DNA from 2 places in the Empedobacter stercoris genome. Region 2 is predicted to be linked to the other one. Evidence: riboswitches for the same ligand, from Rfam matches in the RefSeq annotation. Region 2 holds a riboswitch; the other holds the start of a gene.
What was found. Region 2 has a riboswitch for cobalamin ahead of cobT (nicotinate-nucleotide--dimethylbenzimidazole phosphoribosyltransferase). Riboswitches for the same ligand answer to the same signal wherever they lie in the genome.
Positions count from the first base shown of each region.

Region 1 (5,663 bases), 410 kb from region 2:
TAAATCCTTGTGCACGCCACATATCATTTTGCGAAAAATAAGTACGAGCACCAGCTCTTAATCGAAAACCTTCGATTTGGTTGTATCCAAAAGAAGAATATAAATTTCCGATATCAATCGCATTTCCGACATTGTAATAACCAGATCCAAAAATTTCTATCGCTTTTACAATATTATTAAATTTTGGAACTTTATTTAATTGTTCTAATGTTTCGTAAATTCCTTCTTGATCTTTTGTTAAAGTCTCAGGACGACTTTCTGCCCAAAATTGATTATCTTTTTCGTTTAAAGAAGCTTTTGCAGGATCTAATCTTTCGTAATAATATGCTTCGGGATGCGTTGTATTGAAATCGTAGTTGTAATAATTAACCGTTTTATGCGCAAAAATTCCTTTTGCACTTTCCTTTTTACTCAACAAAGACATGTCTAACATCGCATATTCTTTCTTTGGATAGAAAATAGAGTCGTTTGGAATGTCGTATTGCAGATTCATGAAAATATTGCGTACAAAATTTACATTGATTTCTTTCGTCGTTTCCATCACAACTTCTTTTACTGCGTAAGCATCTTTCGAAATAAATAATTCACCTTTGAACGTTAGTTCACCTTCTCGACGTGGATAATATTTGATTCGATAAGATTCTACACCGTCAACGTCTACAGTATCTTTCAGTTCATAATCGTACACAGCAAAACCATCAGTGGCAATGGGACTCACAAATTTGATATCTAAAATATTAACTCGATTATCGTAAATATCTACATCACGGAAAAGATTTTTTACTGTTGATGCTACAATTTCATTGTTCTCGAATCCAGATGTTTTATTGGCAATTAATTCGCGACGCTCTTTTGTAGAAGGTTGATTGATACCAGCTATTTTATAAATTGATTCATTCAGAAAAGCGGGTAAATATGTTTTTCCATTAATAGAAGATGTATCAATTTTTTCAAATACAAATTCCATTCCTTTGAAAATCTTACGCTTCATAAAACTTGAGTCGATATTGCTGATATCAAATTGCAACTTCTCATATTCATCATATTGATAATGTGGCGTTAGCTTTAAACCGTTTTTCTTTTTACGTTTCCAAACCTCTCTTAAAATAGCGTAGGCAGGGTTTTCTTTCTTTTTAAGACGCTTTTTCTTTGCCGAAACAACAGCTTCTTGTAAATCAACTGATTGATTATTATCAATTTCTTGTCCTTCTTCTTCCGCTAAAAATAATTGCGCAATGAAATTATAATCGATTTTATTTTCGATGATATAATCCGAAATTTCATAACCACTTTTCGAAATGACTATTTTTTCTGCATTAGAAGTAGATTCGATATAAAATGTACCATCAGAATTTGATGTTGCACTAACCTTTAGTTCAGGTAATCGAATATCTGCATAAGGAATTGGCTTCAAGGTTTCAGCATCTATTACTTTTCCTTGAATTTTTACTTGTGCCTGTAGAGAGGCTAGAACAACTATAAAAAAAGCTGTTATATAACTTTTCATTTATGAGATTTGGTTAAAAAAAATAAAGCCTAGCAAAATGTATGCTAGACTTTACAAATATAGTTGATAATCTTAATATTATTTATACATAACTGATTTTACAGCTTCAATAACATCTTTTGCATTTGGAATCCAAGATTCGTACAAGTTAGGAGCGTAAGGTGCTGAGGTATCTTTAGTTGTAATACGTTTGATCGGCGCATCTAAATAATCGAATGCTTTTTGTTGAACCATATAGGTAATTTCTGAAGCAACTGAAGCGAAAGGCCATGCTTCTTCTAAAACAACCAAACGATTTGTTTTCTTCACCGATTTGAAAATCGTATCATAATCTAATGGACGAACTGTACGCAAGTCAATAACTTCTACACTAATTCCTTCTTTTGCTAATTCATCAGCAGCAATATAAGCTTGCTTAATAATTTTACCGAAAGAAACCAATGTTACGTCTGTTCCTTCTCGTTTGATTTCTGCTTTACCAATTTCGATTGTGTACTCTTCATCTGGCATTTCCATTTTATCTCCATACATCTGTTCAGATTCCATAAAAATAACTGGATCGTTGTCACGAATTGCAGATTTTAATAACCCTTTTGCATCATAAGGATTAGAAGGGACAACCACTTTAAGACCTGGTACATTGGCATACCAATTTTCAAAAGCTTGTGAATGCGTTGCACCTAATTGTCCTGCAGAAGCAGTAGGTCCTCTAAATACAATTGGACAGTTAAATTGCCCTCCTGACATTTGATAAATTTTAGCGGCGTTATTGATAATTTGGTCAATACATACTAATGAAAAGTTGAACGTCATGTATTCTACGATTGGACGGCATCCTGTCATTGTAGAACCAATTGCAATTCCAGAAAAACCAGCTTCTGCGATTGGTGCATCTATTACACGTTCTGGACCAAATTCGTCTAACATTCCTTTCGAAGCTTTGTAGGCGCCGTTATACTCTGCTACTTCTTCTCCAATTAAAAATACAGATTCATCGCGACGCATTTCTTCACTCATTGCCTCTGCGATTACTTCTCTAAATGTTTTTATAGCCATTTTATGCGATTTCGTTCTTTTATTATATTTTTTCCTAAAGCAAATGTAATAAAAAACTTGTGAATTATTTAAAACGAATTTATTCAATAAAAAATCCCAATAAATCGAGTGACAATTTGGGACAGAAAATAATTGAAAAAGTATTCAATTATTGATTTGATTTTAATGATTTAACAATCACGTATTCATATTTCAAGCACTTTTCTTTACATTTGCACAAAATGGTGCTCAACGAGTGAGTTAAAAGGGAATTTGGTTCAATTCCAAAACTGTCCCCGCAAATGTAAATTCTCCCTATCTTTTTACTACAAATCCACTGAGAAATCGGGAAGGATATAAAAAATGAGAACAAGTCAGGAAACCTGCCATTGATAACGAATGAATAGAAAATGTTTTCGGAGGAAAAACAGCTTTTTAATATGAAAAAATTTTTTCTTTGTTTTAATTTGATTGCAGGAATTGCTTTCGCACAGACAGATACCATTAGTTTGAAGCCTTTGATTATGAATGATGTTTTTCTCAAAAATCATTATAAATCGCAAAGTGTAATCAAACTCAATGATAGTATTTTAGAGCAAAATCCGAATCAACTTACCCAAGTTTTGCAAGCGCAAACACCGCTGTATTTTAAAGAAAATGGTAGAGGAATGGTTTCTTCTCCCTCTTTTCGTGGAACTTTGGCTTCGCACACCGCTGTTGTTTGGAATGGAATTAATGTTAATTCGCAAACAACTGGACAAACTGATTTTAATTTATTTACGAGCAATTCTTTTGACGGAATGATTGTAAAACCTGGTGGCGGAAGTATCGCATATGGAACAGGGGCAATAGGTGGAACAATTCACTTGCTGAATAAGACTGAATACAATAAAGGTCTTAATCAAAAAATAAGTTTGGGTTATGGAAGTTTTGATACATGGTCTGGAAAATATAAACTCAACTATAGTACAGAAAAATTAAGTTCTTCTTTAGCTTATGTAAGAAGTCAATCGGATAACGATTATTCGATTCCAAATTTTATGAAGAAGAACTTGAACGGAAAATATTATTTCAATACGATAAATGCCAATTTTGGGTATAAAATCGATTCGAAAAATGAATTAAAACTATATTCGATGTTTAATTTTGGTAGCCGAGAATTTCCATTGGTTGATATAGGTTCTACGCCTTCGGGTTACGACAATAACGATTATCGTGTGATGACGGAATGGAATTTTAATCCAACTGAAACGTGGCAATCGCAATTAAAGTTGGCTTATGTAAGAGAAGAAAGTAGTTTTTTCAACAACATTCACCATACATATTCTGACGATTTAGAGGTTGATAATTATGTATTGAAATATTATTTGAATCATCAATTGACATCTAATTTTGAAGTAGCGATTTCATCCGAAGCAAATTATAATCAAGGAAGTGGAAATAATTTGAGCAAAAGTGATCAAAATTCACTCAATTTTGCGTTGATTGCAAAACATAAATTATCGGATCATTTTGCGTATGAAGCGAGTGTTCGCCAAGATTTTTCTAACCAATATCAAAATCCTTTTATTTATTCTTTAGGCTTCAATTATCGTCCTATCAATTCCTATCAATTAAGAGGAAATATTTCGAAAAATTTCAGAAATCCAACCTACAATGATTTGTTTTGGAAAACGGGAGGAAATCCAGATTTGAAATCAGAATCGGCTTATCAATTCGAAATTGGGAATGATTTTATCAGTAAAAATTTAAACATTCAAACCAATATTTTTTACAATAAATTGAGTGATATGATTCAATGGATTCCGAGTCAATCGAACTCTTCGTATTGGATTCCTCGAAATGTTAACCGAGCCGAAACATATGGTTTTGAATTGATAGGAGATTACAAATGGAATGCTTTTACATTTAATACAACTTACGGATTCACAAGAACAAAAGACAAATCGAAAAACAAAGAACTAATGTATTCGCCTCGTCACAAATGGACGTCAAGTGCACAATATACGTACAAACAGTTATCTGCTTTTGTTCAAAACAGTTACACAAGTAAAGTCTTTTCTGATTCGGAAGAAGAAAAAATAATTGATAATTTTTGGGTAACTAATTTAGGGTTAAGTTATACGATTTCACCACTTTATAGCGTTTTTATTAGAGTGAATAATGTGTTTAATCAACATTACCAAACACAAGAAAACCGTTGGCAACCAGGCATAAATTATACTTTACAAATACAAATAAAATTTTAAAACTATGATAAAATTTAAATCTATTGCGTTTATCGCTTTAGCTGGAGTTTTTTTACAATCGTGTTCAAATGATGATGATGGACCAAGCAACGACCCTGAAAATGGGAACTATTCGAAGGGAGTTTTTGTTTTGAACGAAGGAAATATGAACTCGTCTAATTCGGATATTACTTATTTTGATCCAACTAAAGATGTAAGTACAACAAATCCAATTCAAGATATTTTCAAAACTGCAAATGCAGGGGCTCAATTAGGATCAGTTGGACAAAGTATTTTTTTTAAAGGAAATAAAGCATATATCGTTGTTAATGCATCGAATAAAGTAGAAATTGTTGATCATACAACGTTTAAAAAGGTAAGTACGATTCCTTCTTCTTCAACAATGAACAATCCTCGTTACGTGGTTGCTGATAATGATTTCTTGTATATTTCTAATTGGGGAGATCCAGCTGTTTCTACTGATGATTTTATTGCAAAATATAAGATGAGTGATTTATCTTTTGTTGAAAAATATTCGGTGGATGAAGGTCCAGAAAAGATGATTCTTGAAAATGGAAAATTGTACGTTGCACAAAAAGGAGGTTGGGGAATTGGTAAAACAGTTTCAATTATTGACCTTAAAACATCAGATAGAAAAACAGTTAATGTTGGAGAAGTTCCGACTGATTTAACGATTCAGAACGGAAATTTATATGTGCTTTCGCAAGGTGTTTCTTGGGGGACACCATCAAAAGGGAAATTAGTTCGATACAATCTTGCAAGTGAAGACAAATTAGAAATGAATTTCCCTGAAGGAGAACATCCAGATTTCTTGGTCGCGAAAAATAATAAATTGTATTATATTTTGAATAATTCTGTTTATTCAATGGCTT
Region 1 covers NZ_CP104209.1:2,253,046-2,258,708, forward strand. The annotation lists gene NZD85_RS10665 (DUF5686 and carboxypeptidase regulatory-like domain-containing protein) at 1-1,507, opposite strand, end outside; gene NZD85_RS10670 (pyruvate dehydrogenase complex E1 component subunit beta) at 1,586-2,563, opposite strand; cobalamin riboswitch at 2,769-2,947, shown strand; gene NZD85_RS10675 (TonB-dependent receptor) at 2,983-4,791, shown strand; gene NZD85_RS10680 (DUF5074 domain-containing protein) at 4,796-5,663, shown strand, end outside.
Region 1: it holds a riboswitch for cobalamin, as region 2 does, so the genes downstream of both, NZD85_RS10675 (TonB-dependent receptor) here and cobT (nicotinate-nucleotide--dimethylbenzimidazole phosphoribosyltransferase) in region 2, are expected to answer to the same signal.

Region 2 (5,663 bases):
GCATTCTTTTTAGCTTTTTTAAGTTCTTTATTTTTCTTGACAGATTCTGTTATATTTTGCGAAAACATAATCAGACCACCAATCTGTTTTTTGTTGATATACCACGGATGAATCGCCCATAAATAGTGTTGATCCGTATCATATTTTGGTGTGCGATAAATCATATCTTCATCCGAATAACTTTCACCTTGCAAACAAGCGTCATAAATCGCTTTTCTTTCTTCTGGAACATTGTACATTTCATAATGAGATTTTCCGATCACATTTTTCTTTTTTACTACAAATTCATCACACCATTGATTACTCAAAGTTAGATAATTCATATCCTTATCAAACATTGCAACAGATGCAGGTACATGATTAATAAATGTTTCGAAAATAGCTTTTTGTCGAGCCAACTCTAACGTATAACGTTTTCTCTCATCAATATCCTGAAAAGTTCCAAAAACGCTAACACATTTTCCATTTACGAACTCTGGAATTCCTTTACATCTTACCCAAATTGTTTTTCCTTTTTGGGTAACTATTTGTAACTCCATATCATATCCGATTCCTTTTTCTACCGCATCTCTAAAAGCTTTCTTTATTTTTGGATAACTACTTTTTGCTTCATAAAAATTGAGTGAAGTTTCTACATTTGGTTCATAATCTAGTTCAACTTCATGGATTTTTTTCGTTATATCAGTCCAAATTAATTTTTGCTTAACTAAATCGTATTTCCAACCTCCAACATTGGCAACTTCGTACGTATGATCTAGTAACTGACGAACACGATTCAAGTCTCTTTCCAAGATTATTCGTTGCGTCATATCAACCGCAGTACTCATCACAATCGGATTTCCATCATTATCTTTGTCCAAAATATTATTGTATAACCAATATGTTAACGAACCATCTTTCTTAATCAAGCTCATCAAACCAGAATCTTGCTTTTTACTTAAAATCGTCTCTATATAGATTTGATATTCTTTTTGATTAGATTTTGGGATTAATTTTTTAAGATCCAAATCTTTCGATTCTTCTTCAGTATAACCTATCGATTCTAAACCTTTTTTGTTAATGGATAAAATATTACCATCCAAATCGTGAATCGTCATTAAACCAAGCGAAGAATTGAAAAAATTTCTAAACTTACGTTCACTGTTTTCTAGTTCCTCCTTTTTAGAGTTTTCAAGTGTAATATCTCGTCCAAATAAGAAAATCTCGTTATCATACGAAGTGTTTAATTTAGTATACCATTCAACCATTTTTTCTTCTTTCGTTTCTATTGAACACATCAAACATTTGAAGTCAATAGAACCTGAATTAGTTTTCAAATCAGCCAAAAACATTTGAACTTTTTTCTTATCCTTTTCCGAAACAAAGTCTAAGAAATTTTTTGAACGAATTAATTGGTCATTTTTAACTTCTAAAACTTTTTTAAAAGCTGGGTTAATTGATTTCAATACACCATTAATATCAGCAACTCCAATTAAATTATTCGAAATTTTATAGATATTTTGAAAGTAAGCAGCGTCTTTTTTTCGTTTTTTACTGACCAATAATTTTGTAATATTTTTCCCTAATTGAATCAATAAATTGCGTTGTTTTTCGTCTAACGTTCTTGGATAATGATCGTTTACACATAATGTCCCCAAAACATTTCCATTGTCATCAATCAACGGAACACCAGCATAAAACTTAATATTTGCAGCTTTTACTCCAGCAATATTTTTTGCAGGTTCAAATTTCGTCACATCATCAATCACCAAAATTTCTTCTTCCATTAAAGAAAATTGACAAATAGTTTGTTGACGTGGAACAATATCTACATCTATTCCACAATTTGCTTTAATCACTTGATAATTTTCATCAAAAATAGAAATTAACGCAATTGGCGCATTACAAATCAAACTCGCAGCATTTGCAAAAACCTCCAACTCTTCGTCTTTATCATGTCCTTGCAAATTATAATCGTAAACGGCTTGCAATCTTTGCTTTTCGTTCGTTGGGATGTGAAAATTTTCCATTAAAAATTGATCTTATTTAAAAGGTAAGTAGAGGTGGTTAAATATATTACATAATTATAAATTTTTGTAATCAATTAATTTTAAAAAAGTTTAATTTTTTCAAATCATAATTATTTTCTTACATTAGTTGCACAAAAGGGAATCGAGTGCAAATCTCGAGCTGTCGCGCAACTGTAAGTAGTGAACACTATAAGCCAGACCACTTTTTAGATGATGCTTTCGCGATTGAAGCTCAATCAAAACTACAATAATCTCGGTTTTTGTTGAATTGATTGCACTTGATTTCGAAAGCATTTTTATTAAAACTTAGTTTATAAAAACATGCTAAAAGAAGAAATTCAACACCTTATTGACCTTAAAACAAAACCTCTTGGAGCTTTAGGTTTATTAGAAAAAATCGCTTTGAAGATTGGTTTAGTTCAACAAAAAAATCATTTAGAATTAGTTAATCCACATCTAATTGTTTTCGCAAGCGATCATGGTATTTCACAATCTGGCGTAAGTGCTTATCCTGCGGAGGTTACACCGCAAATGGTTATTAATTTCCTAAATAATGGGGCTGCTATTAATGTTTTTTGTAATCAAAATGAAATCGATTTAACAATTGTTGATGCAGGAGTCAATTATAATTTTGAAGATTATTCGGTTCTGAAAAATTGCAAAATTGCAAAATCAACCAAAAACTTTTTGTACGAACCTGCAATGAATGCAGAAGAATTGCAACAATGCTTTGATCATTCGAAGAAAATTGTTGATGAAATCGCTCAAAACGGAACGAATATTATTGGTTTTGGGGAAATGGGAATTGGAAACACTTCATCTGCATCAATGATTATTCACTATTTAACTCAACTTCCACTTGAACAATGTGTTGGCCGAGGTACAGGCTTGAATGATGAACAATTACAAAATAAGATTAATATTCTGACTCAAGCAAAGGAAAATCAAGGTGAAATAAATGATCCGAAACAAATTTTAGCAACTTTCGGAGGTTTTGAAGTCGCGCAAATGACAGGTGCAATGCTCGCTGCTTATGAACATAATATGCTGTTGATGATAGATGGTTATATTGCTTCAGCTGCAATTTTAGTCGCATCGAAATTGAAACCTGAAATTTTGAAAAACGCTATTTTTTGTCATCAAAGTGATGAAATTGGACATCGTTATCTATTAAATTATTTCAACGAAGAACCTATCTTGAAAATCAATTTACGCGTAGGAGAAGGAACAGGTTGTGCTTTGGCTTATCCAATTATTAAAAGTGCAGTAAATTTCTTTAATGATATGGCAAGTTTTGAATCTGCTGGTGTCAGTAATAAAGAAACTGAAGTGGAATGCTAAAAAAAGAAATTACTTATTTCCTAACGGCATTGATGTTTTTTACTCGAATTCCAATTCCATTCAAGATTCCTTACAGCAACGAAATTATGAATCAATCGCAAAAATATTATGCTGCGGTTGGCTTATTGGTTGGTTGTTTTAATGCAATTATTTATAGTGTTTGTCAATTTATTTTACCTGTTGATATTGCAATTATTATCACCATGATTACAAGTATTTTGTTGACTGGTGCTTTTCACGAAGATGGTTTTACTGATGTCTGCGATAGTTTTGGAGGAGGTTATGGTAAAGAAAAAATTATGACAATTATGAAAGATAGCCGAATTGGAGCTTATGGAGTTATCGGTGCAATCTTGTTATTGTTATTAAAATTCACCTCTCTGAAACACATTGCAGAAGATAATTTTTGGTTGATTATTTTCACTTTAATTGCTGCACATTCGGTAAGTCGTTTTTTTTCTGGAATGATGATTTACACCCACGAATATGTCACCGATATTGACAAAAGCAAATCAAAACCAATGGCGAGTAAAGCTTTACCGATTAAAAACTTGCTCATAAGTTTTCTATTTTGTTTACTTCCTTTTATAGTTTTTGGCGAATGGAAATTCTTGTTGATTTTACCACTTTGTTATATAGGTAAAGTCTATTTGGGTTGGTATTTTAAGAAATATATAGGCGGTTATACAGGCGATTGTTTGGGAACTGTACAACAAGTTACCGAAGTTTTATTTTATTTAGGAATACTGATTATATGCAAATTTTTGTAATACGACATACAAAAGTCAAAATCCCTTCATCGGTTTGTTACGGACAAACCGATGTCGATTTGACAGACACGTTTTTAGACGAAGTAAAAGAAATACATGCTAAAATCGATCACGATTTTGATACTATTTTTTCGAGTCCATTGAATCGTTGTCAACAATTAGCCTACACTTTTTCTACAGAAATTATTTTAGATAATCGATTGAAAGAATTCAATTTTGGAGACTGGGAAATGAAACCTTGGAACGAAATTCCTTCGGAAGAAATCAATCCATGGTACGATGATTTTGTAACGATACCAACTCCAAATGGCGAATCGATGTACGAAATGTTTTTACGCATCTCTGATTTTATGAACGACTTAAGAAATACCAAACTTCAAAAAATATTAATTGTTGCTCATGGCGGAGTAATTCGATTAATATGGTGTTATTTGTTGCAAATACCAATTAAAAATGCATTCAAAATCCCTGTAAATTACGGTGAAATTTTTCAGTTTAATTTAGGTGAAACAAATGAGGAAGATTTTATAATGAGAAAAATGTAGACTAATTCAACATCCAATCAACTAAACTTTCCTTCTCTACTATATTCCAAGAATGCGGATGTTTCTGACCATTTGCTCTAAAGCCTCTATTCTCCGTTTCAATAAACTCTACACTCTTCGCTCCAATTGCTTTCAAATGCGAAGCCATTTTTTTTAATTTAAAAGCATTCAAATCTTCATAAGTTCTATTTCTATTCGAACTTTGCCACTCTATATCTGGCTCACAATATAATCTTATCTTAATATTTTTTAAAAATTGAATATTCTTATTAGAATTTTTAGACATTAAATAGGGTGAATAATACTCGTAGTTCTGAATCGAATCTTCTGGAGCACCTAATTCTTTATTAAAAAGCTCGATTAAAAATTTGCCTTCTTCTACCGCAGCTTTACTTACATTCTCTTCAATATCCTTTTTTGCACTTTTATATAATTCTTCTAAATCAATTGGAGAATCGACTACAAAAACACCTTTAGGCTGGATACTATTTTGTTCTTTCATCAGTTCATTTCCTATCAACATTGCTACATTCCCTCCACTCGAAAATCCTCCTATATAAAGGTTAACTTTATTTAATTGATGTTGATTTAATATATCAATCAGTCGAGTTATTATATTTTTTTTCTCCTGATCGGATAAATATAATTTTTGGTTAAAATTAAATAACAAAGTCGTAATTCCTTGCTGGTCTATATGTTTTATAAATTTCGCTTCTTGTTTTGTATGTTCTATATCACAAGGAAAACAAGGAAATAAAATCAACAAAGCTTTTTGGTTTGATGCAATTTTCAACTCGTAATCTAACTCTTTACTCACTTTTGTTTCTATCACAGATTGTTTACAACTAAATGCTACGTAAGCAAACAGGAATACGAAAAGCAACTTCATAATTTTAAATTGTTTCATTATTCGCTACAAACTCATTAACAATTGTTCTCAAACTTTTATTCAAATCAAGGTCTACAATATCTTTTATAGACATCAAACTCTCAACTTT
Region 2 covers NZ_CP104209.1:2,666,956-2,672,618, reverse strand. The annotation lists gene NZD85_RS12670 (response regulator) at 1-2,009, opposite strand, end outside; cobalamin riboswitch at 2,113-2,232, shown strand; gene cobT (nicotinate-nucleotide--dimethylbenzimidazole phosphoribosyltransferase) at 2,331-3,350, shown strand; gene NZD85_RS12660 (adenosylcobinamide-GDP ribazoletransferase) at 3,344-4,120, shown strand; gene cobC (alpha-ribazole phosphatase) at 4,105-4,665, shown strand; gene NZD85_RS12650 (thioesterase domain-containing protein) at 4,667-5,554, opposite strand; gene NZD85_RS12645 (hypothetical protein) at 5,559-5,663, opposite strand, start outside.